3 linked regions of the Casimicrobium huifangae genome follow. The protein of the gene in region 2 interacts with the protein of the main gene of each other region in a pairwise test. Links are inferred from orthologs where the notes say so. Each region holds a gene or a part of one and is shown on either strand. Other genes may lie near its edges.

Evidence for each region. Proteins that work in one complex are often made in the same cells at the same time.
Region 1: the proteins of FKL89_RS05500 (region 2) and recO interact in binary tests that used the Escherichia coli proteins (3 or more experiments, as listed by UniProt). The link is inferred for Casimicrobium huifangae from one-to-one orthologs.
Region 3: the proteins of FKL89_RS05500 (region 2) and priA interact in binary tests that used the Escherichia coli proteins (3 or more experiments, as listed by UniProt). The link is inferred for Casimicrobium huifangae from one-to-one orthologs.

The regions. Positions count from the first base shown.
Region 1 is NZ_CP041352.1:1,671,952-1,674,841, reverse strand. It holds recO (DNA repair protein RecO), read right to left. Parts: upstream 1,909-2,890; coding sequence 1,093-1,908; downstream 1-1,092. Other genes in the region: era (GTPase Era), read right to left, coding at 2,096-2,890; acpS (holo-ACP synthase), read right to left, coding at 677-1,096; nagZ (beta-N-acetylhexosaminidase), read right to left, coding at 1-604. UniProt on the Escherichia coli protein: Involved in DNA repair and RecF pathway recombination.
Region 2 is NZ_CP041352.1:1,178,564-1,181,520, reverse strand. It holds FKL89_RS05500 (single-stranded DNA-binding protein), read left to right. Parts: upstream 1-1,214; coding sequence 1,215-1,700; downstream 1,701-2,957. Other genes in the region: FKL89_RS05495 (delta-60 repeat domain-containing protein), read left to right, coding at 1,925-2,957; FKL89_RS05505 (MFS transporter), read left to right, coding at 34-1,212. UniProt on the Escherichia coli protein: Plays an important role in DNA replication, recombination and repair. Binds to ssDNA and to an array of partner proteins to recruit them to their sites of action during DNA metabolism. Acts as a sliding platform that migrates on DNA via reptation.
Region 3 is NZ_CP041352.1:226,851-229,774, forward strand. It holds priA (replication restart helicase PriA), read right to left. Parts: upstream 2,593-2,924; coding sequence 409-2,592; downstream 1-408. Other genes in the region: FKL89_RS01060 (PIN domain-containing protein), read right to left, coding at 1-100; FKL89_RS01065 (MerR family transcriptional regulator), read right to left, coding at 100-324.

The DNA of each region.
Region 1 (2,890 bases), 490 kb from region 2 along the record:
CGGCAACAAGTTCGCGGAACGGAATCAGATCCGCCGCCTCCACCTGTTCGTAGGTGCGCTCGTCGGTCGGTCGTTCCCAGTGCGTGTCACCTTTGACGAAACCATGCCCCGGAAAGTGCTTCCCGACAGCCGCCATGCCCTCGGCCCGCAAGCCTTGCATCAGCGCCGTGGCCAGCGCGGACACCGCGATCGGATCACGATGAAAAGCCCGATGACCAATCACTGTGGATTCGCCATAGTCGAGGTCGAGCACCGGCGCAAAACTGAAGTCAACGCCAACGTCGCCCAGCTCGTGGCCGATGGTGAAGCCCAACTCGAACGCGCGGGCGCGGGCCGAGGGTGCGTGCGTCGTCCACAGGTCCCCCAGTGAGCGCATCGGCGGGATCTCGGTGAAACCATCGCGGAAGCGCTGCACACGCCCACCCTCCTGGTCAACCGCAATCACCAGTGCCGGATCGCGCAGCGATTTGATGTCCGCGGAAAGCGCCGCGAGCTGAGCTTTGTCGACGAAGTTGCGAGCGAAGTAAATGACACCACCGATCAGCGGATGGCGCAACACTTCGCGGTCTTCGGCGGTGAGCTCAGTACCCTCGATGGACGTCATGATGGGGCCGAGAAGTGATTTCGGAACGGCTGAAGATTGGCGTGGCATGGTCGGAAGGTGCAGTCGAAACAATCAGGGCAAGCGGGTCTCACCGTACCGGCGGTGGCTCGGCACGTTTCCTTCGAACACAACGAAGGCTACTGCGTAGTCCCGCTCGTCAGAGAGGGTAAGATGAGTGTGCTCGACGCCGAGCCCTTTCAGGTGCACAGCGACAGTCTTACTCAGTTCGAACAAAGGACGTCCGGCATCATCGTGGCCGATACCAATACCGGCCAGCGTCAGCGGCGCGCGCACCCCAATCCCCGCAGCCTTGCCGAATGCCTCTTTTGCTGCCCAACGTTTGGCCAGCCAGGGCGCAGGGTCCTTGATGTCATTCAGGACGAGCAGCTCGGCGTCACTCAATATCCGCTGCGCGAACTGAGCGCCGTGACGGTCGAGAGCGTCACGAATACGGGCAATCGAGACGATGTCGGTGCCGATGCCAAGAATCATGACGCGCCTTCTGCGACGGCTGTGGCCGCACCGCCAACGTCGCTGGTGGCCCGGTGTGATGCACCGGCCTTGCGGGCGGGCTTCGCGTCCAGTCGCTCGGAGAGCTGGTGCAGATCGTGCATCACTCCGGAAGAGCGCACCGTGCGACGCTCCAGATGAAAATTGATGATGTTGCGCACGAAGTCACGCGCCTCAGCCGCAATGGCATTGTTTTCAAAGCGGCCGCAGGCAAGTGCAAGCAACGCGGCACCACTGACCAGGGCACCGATGCCCTGCTCGGCCGGGCCTGACATCGGGTCGTACCGATAGAGCGCGTCCGGCTTCAACGGCTGACCGGTACGCACATCGTGCGTAAGCTCCAGACCGTAGCCCATTTCGATCAACAAGCTGACTTCAAATTCGCGCAGGATCGCACTGTGCTCGTCGCTGGCGGCCAGAGTAAGCAGGGTCGCGGCATACGATTCAAACAACTGGGGGTGCGGGTCTTCGCGCGGCAGCAGTTTGATCACGAGTTCGTTGAGGTACATGCCGCACATCAGCGCCCGACCAGTCAACCACGGCTGGCCCGGCAACCACTGTGCCTGGGTCAGTGTTTTCACCTCGCCGCGACCACTGAAAACAACCTCCAGCGGCTGAAGCGACAACAAGGCACCACGCAGATTCGATGCCGGCCGCTTGGCCCCCTTGGCAATCGCCGCCATGCGACCATTGTCGAGCGTGAAGAGATCGACAATCAGGCTGGATTCGGAATAAGCGTAACTGTGCAGCACGAATGCGCGCTGCGGGGTGGATTTTTTCGCCTGAACGGCCATGTCAAGCGCTTTGCGCTTGACAGGACGAACGACGAAAGACGAATGACGAGGGGGTGCTGCGTCTGCGTGGAATCCGCTCCCCGCAGTGCGAACAAAGCAACAACCTTTGGGCCAACTTCGCGGCGACAGAAAATCGTTGCACGTTGGTCGTCATTCGTCCTTCGTCTTTCGTCCTGCGGCGACGCCGCTAAGTAATACCCAGATCGCGCAGCACTGCCGCGTTCTCCGACCAGCCACTCTTGATCTTGACAAAAAGCTCAAGGTAGACCGGTCCGCCAAAGAGTTTCTGCATGTCAAGACGCGCTTCGGTGCCAATGCGCTTCAACACTTCGCCGCCGGCACCGATCAGGATTGGCCGTTGCGACGACTTGTCCACCAGGATCGCAGCGAAGATGCGGCGAAGATTGCCTTCATGCTCAAACTTGTCAATCATTACCGCCGCGCGATAGGGCAGTTCGTCGCCGGTGAGACGAAAGATTTTCTCGCGGATGATTTCGGCGGCGAGAAAGCGCTCCGGCTTGTCAGTCAAGTCGTCGGCATCAAACATTGGTTCGCCGACGGGAAGCAGTTTCTCGATCTCGGCAAGCAAGGCGTCGGTCTGCGTTCCTTTGCTGGCCGCCACTGGCACTACAGCCGCGAACTCACGGACTGCCGACAGTTCCATCACCGCAGCTGCCAACGCGGCACGATCCTTGAGCAGATCGACTTTGTTGGGCACTGCGATCACCGGCGTTTTTGCCGGGATCAACTCAAGCACGGCGCGATCGGCGGCCGAGAGGCGCGTGGCGTCCCACACCCAAAGCACGACATCCACCTCTTCCAGCGTACGACGAACGCTACCGTTGAGGCGCTTGTTCATCTCGCCACCGTGCTTGGTCTGGAAACCGGGAGTGTCGACAAAAACGAACTGTGCAGTCGCAGTAGTCAGGATGCCACGCAACGGCAGGCGTGTGGTCTGCGCCTTGCGTGAGGTGATGGATAC
Region 2 (2,957 bases):
CGCCACGCTGCCTTGTCTTCTCCCACCTTCTCCATGACTCCGTCCGAGCGCCGCGCCAGCGGCTGGCTCGCCTCCATCTTTGCACTGCGCATGCTCGGGCTGTTCCTGATCCTGCCGGTATTCGCGATCTACGGCCGTGAATTGCCGGGCGGGCAGGAGGCCTACCTGATCGGCCTGGCCATCTCGATTTACGGACTGACGCAGGCGATGTTCCAGATCCCCTTCGGGGCGGCATCTGACCGCTTTGGCCGCAAGCCCGTGATCGTCGCCGGACTGATCGTGTTTGCGATCGGTAGTGTTGTTGCCGCGCTTTCAACCAACATTGCGGGCGTCATCGCCGGTCGGGCCATTCAGGGTGCCGGGGCGATCAGCGCGGCGGTGTCTGCTTTCATCGCAGACTCGACGCGCGACGAAGTGCGCACCAAGGCCATGGCAATGGTGGGTGGCTCGATCGGTCTTACCTTTGCGTTCTCGCTGATCGCCGCGCCGCCGCTGACTGCCTGGATCGGGCTTTCCGGTCTGTTCTGGCTGACCGCAGTGCTGGCCTGCCTGGGTATCGTGGTGGTGGTGTGGGGCGTGCCGCCTGCGCCGGTGCGGGAGGAACAGCCGGAGCCGATTCGCCACGGCGACGTGCTGTTCAATCCGCAGCTGCTGCGCCTCAATATTGGCGTGTTTGTGCTGCACGTCTGCCAGACGGCGCTTTTCGTGGTGGTGCCGACCCTGCTGGTTGATCGCGGCGCGCTGCCGGCGCCGAGCCACTGGCAGGTCTATCTTCCGGTGATCGTGGTCTCATTCGTGCTGATGGTGCCGCCGATGATCATGGCAGAGCGACGCGGCAAGTTGCGCGAAGTCTTTCTGGGCGCCATTGCACTGCTCATGGTTGCCATGCTGGCGGCGCCGGCGCTGACGCATACCGCCCTGGCCGGGCTGGTCACGTTCCTGATGCTGTTCTTCATCGCGTTCAACCTGCTGGAGGCGATGCAGCCCTCGCTGGTGTCACGCCTGGCGCCAGCACACGTAAAGGGCTTTGCGATGGGCGTCTACAACACCACTCAGGCGTTCGGACTGTTCCTGGGGGGCATTGTGGGAGGGGCGCTGGCCAAGCGGTTTGGCGATAACATGGTGTTTTACGTGTGTGCCGCCCTCGCGGCAATTTGGTTCGTGGCGGCCTTTTCGATGCAACCGCCACCGGCAAGAAAAAAGGAGAACTGATCATGGCATCCGTCAACCGTGTCACCCTTATTGGCAATCTCGGGCGCGACCCCGAAATGCGCTACCTGCCCAGCGGCGAAGCCGTGGCAACGTTCTCGATCGCGACCACCGAGCAGTGGAAAGACAAGAGCGGTGGCAAGCAGGAGCGTACCGACTGGCACCGTATCGAATTTATCGGCCGTACTGCCGAAGTCTGCGGTGAGTATCTGAAAAAAGGCGCACCGGTCTATATCGAAGGCCGCATCCAGTACGACAAGTGGACCGACAAGGAAGGCGTCGAAAAGACGATGACCAAGATCCGCGGCGACCGCATGCAGATGCTGGGCGGCCGTGGCGGCGGTGGCGGCTCCGACGCACCGTATGAAGACGATAAGGGCGGCAGCACGCCGCGCCAAGCTGGACAGCCTTTCCAGGGTGGCGGATCGAGTGGTGCCAGCGCGCCGAAAAAAGCCAAGCTCGACGATTTCGACGACGATATTCCGTTCTAACCGTCACCCGCGACCGCTGCCGGTCGGCAGCGCGCTATGCCCGCAATCGCATCGTAACGGGTGAGCATTGCCTCGCAGCCGGCATTCGTTCGCCTGCAGGTCCTGAGCGTCACGGGGGCGAACGGCCCGACGACTGGTCGGAGATGGCATGACGCCCGACATGGTTACGTCTTTGGAACAGCATCGTTGCCGCCTTTTCACGATCTGACATTCTGTTGACACCCATGCATCGTTTACCGACACTCATCGCCGCAATCGCTGCGGGGTCGCTGTCCATCGCCGCTGACGCGGCTCCGGGCGACCTTGATACCACCTACGGGTTGAGCGGCAAAAGTTTCGCGAGCGTAAATGGCGCTGACGCGTCGTACGCCAACGCCGTCGCAATCCAGCCTGATGGCAAGATCGTGGTCGCTGGCAAGTGTTTTGTGCTGGCGACTGGTTCGACCCAGATTTGTGCGCTTCGGCTGCTGCCGAACGGCTTCTTCGATACATCGTTTGGCAACAACGGCAGCAAACTGGTTAACGTCGGCGGTACCGGTGTCACCGAAGTCGCGCACGCAATCGCACTGCAGAGCGACGGCAAGATCGTGCTGGCCGGTTCCTGCGGCCCCGAGACCGCACCGACCGAAACCTGCTTGGTGCGCCTGCTCGCTGACGGTTCTCTCGATGGCGGTTTCGGGCTCTCCGGCAAGTCACGCATCAGCTTTGGCACCGTAGGCATGGCGGCCGGGATCCAGGAGGCGCGCGCGATTGCCGTGCTCGCAGACGGCAAACTGCTGCTTGGGGGACGCTGTCGTGGTGACACTCTTGCCACAGTGGGAGTGTGCGTGGTGCGACTGAACAGCAACGGTTCGCTTGATACAGCGTACGCGAATTCCGGACGGACGATCGCGGTAAATGCGCTTGACGAACGCCTGACTTCCATGCTGGTGCGCGCCGATGGTCGGGTGCTCATCGCAACCGAAGGCAACAATTCGCTCCCGCCGGCAGCGGCGATCAAGAAAGTTTATGTGTCGCAACTCACCGTGTCGGGCGCGTGGGACAACACATTCGGCAATCTCGCTACCACCGGTACGCAGGTGCTGGAACTGTGCACGCAAAACAAGCTACCGCGGATGGCACTTCAGCCGGACGGCAAGGTGATCGTTGCGTTCGTTTGCAACAACGGTGGCGATATCCAGGCAGGCAAGCGGCTGGATATCACGGGCCAGATCGACCCGGCCTACAACTATCCCGGTGGAACACCCTTCGGAGTTC
Region 3 (2,924 bases), 950 kb from region 2 along the record:
GGTAGTGTTCAGCAATCAGGTTCGCGGCGATGCGTTGCTTTTCGGGGAAGGCTCCGTCATCAGCGTAGACGGCGACGTTGGTGTCAAAAAAAGCGAGCATTACACGTTGCGCTGCAATGCGTCTCGATCAAATGCCCAGCCACCGGAATTGCCACGACCGGCCTCGCGCAGATATTCATCCGCTTCGATCGCGCGTTGATGGGCGCCCGCAAGCTGTGCGATGTAGTCGCGGACCAACTGATTCAGGCTGGTACCCATCGCCTGGGCCGCTGCCCGCGCGCGCGCCGTGTCGTCGTCGTCTGCAGAAAGGGTCAAATTAGCCATAATTATCAGTCACACTGTTTACGTGCACACATAATACGTGTGAAGTAATGCGTTGTCAACAATAGACCTGAGTGTCGCCGCTCGTCATCCGAAGTCATAAGGATCCACATCCACCGCCCAGCGCACCTTCGGCTTTGCCGCCTGCATCGCCTGTCGTAGTGTGAGCAGCGCCTCGGCCAGCGGGCGCACCTTGACGGCGACCGCGGTCATTGACCAGCGCGTGAAGTCCGCCTTGCGGGCGAGCGGCGCGGGTTGTGGCGCGAACACTTCGCCTTCATCGCCGAGCGCTTCGCGCAAGACGGCGTGCGCCTGCGTGAAGAAGTCGGCGACCGCCTGCGCATCCTTCGATTCAGCGCGCACCAGCGCCATGCGGGTAGCGGGTGGCAGGCCGATGGCTTCGCGGCTGGCGAGTGTCTGTTCGGCGAAGCCCTCGTAGTCACCCGCGAGCAGGGCGTGAAACACCGGATGATCGGGGAACTCGGTCTGAATCATCACTTCGCCGGGCAGTGCGTGACGGCCAGCGCGGCCGGCAACCTGAGTCAGCAGCGCAAACAAATCTTCCTGCGCACGAAAGTCGGTGGAGAACAGCGCGCGATCGGCATCGACGACTCCGACCAGCGTCAGCGCCGGAAAGTCGTGGCCCTTGGCGAGCATCTGGGTGCCGACCACGATGTCCACCTCGCGCGCGAGGATGCGCTCGTACAACTCGCGCCACGCGTGCTTGCCCGAGAGCGAATCGGTGTCGGCACGAGCGATGCGCGCGTCCGGGAAAGCTTCGATCAGCGCGGCTTCGAGCTTTTGCGTGCCGACACCTGCGCCAACCAGCTCCGGGTGGCCACAGGCGGGGCATTTAGACGGCACACCGGACTGCGCGCCGCAGTGATGGCAGCGTAATGAGCGCGTGGTCTGATGCAAGGTCATCTTGGCATCGCAGCGCTTGCACGGTGCGCTCCAGCCGCAGTGCGGGCAATACAGCGCAGGCGCAAAGCCACGGCGGTTGACCAGCACGAGGCTTTGCTCGCCGCGTTTGAGACGTGCTGCGATGCCGTCAGCGAGCGTTTCCGACAACCCGGCTTTCACGCGACGACCGCGCGCAGGTACGAGTCGCAGTGATGACGGCGCGGCCGCCGTCGCGCGCTCACGCAAGGCGATGTATTGATAGGCATCGCCGCGCGCACCCTGTGCAGCAGCGTAACGCACGTTGCGCCAGGTCTCCAGGCTTGGTGTGGCGCTGGCCAGCACGACAGGAATGTCGGCCTGCTTGGCGCGCACGATGGCCACGTCGCGGGCGTGATAGCGCGGCGATTCGTTCTGCTTGTACGAGCCGTCGTGCTCTTCGTCGATCACGATCAACCCGAGATTGGTAGCGGGCGCAAACACCGCGAGCCGGGTGCCGATGATCAGCCGCGCCTCGCCCGAATGCACGCGATGCCAGGCGCGATTGCGTTCGCCCGCCGCGAGCTTGGAGTGCAGCACGGCAGTGGCGACGCCGGGCAACGCCTTCAGCACGCGGTCGATCAACTGCGGCGTGAGGTTGATCTCCGGCACTAGCAGCAGCACCTGCTTGCCTGCGTTGAGCACCGAGGCGACCAAATCGAGATAGACCTCGGTTTTGCCGCTACCAGTGACGCCGTGCAGCAACGACACCGAGAACGCAGTTGCGCGCGCGCGCAACGCGTCGGCGGCGTCACGCTGCGCGGGCGTGAACTCGGGCAACTGCGGCAGCACCAGCGTCGGTTGCGGCTGCGCAAAGACCGGCACCAGCCAGCCGGCCTGATGCCAGTCACGCAGCAGGCGCCGCTGCGTGGCCGACAGTTCATCCGTCGCTGCCACGTTGATCGCGTAACTGGTGCGCGGCGTGAAAAGCGCAGCCAGCGCCCGCTGCGCGCGATGGTGTGGCGGGATGCCAGCCACGTGGGCACGTCCTCCGCTCGTCAGTGCCCAGCCAGTGGGGTCTGGCGCTGGCGCCGCATCGGCCGGTGTGATGAGCCCTGCCGCCATGCCAAACGGCACCTGATAGTAGTCAGCCACAAATTGCGCCAGCGTGACCAGTGCCGTGGGTAGTGCGCCACTAAGCACGCGGCGCACTGGCTTCAACTTGCCAACGTCACCCTCGCCCGTGAGCTCGCCGTGCACGGCGGTAACCAACGCCGCATAGGGCCGCACGCCGACGGTTACTTCGACGCAGCCATTCAGCTCGACTTCGCGGTCGGCGACGGTGTAATCCAGCGCGCGGCCAACCTGATCAATGGCGAGGGGAACTTCCACGGTGATCCGTGTAAGTGCTTGCTCTCCATTGATGTCCAGCGTCTTCGGCATCTTTACAGACGTCAATTATTCGTCCCCAACGCCTGTGGATAAATTTGTGAGCATTTCTGCCCTACTTGCCCGCAAAGCGCGTGTGAATGCGGTTGTCGGGTTCTTGCACGATTCTGTGGCGACCTCGAAACAACCCGATAAATCAACAACTTAGGTGGTTTTTCGCGGCTTTCAGCCGGGGCGCATACTCACTCGTCACAGAACGGACACTTTTGTGCATAACTGGCGCGGTGGAGCGTCTTTTGACCGACTTGTCAAGCCAGGATGCGACCCGTTTGAAC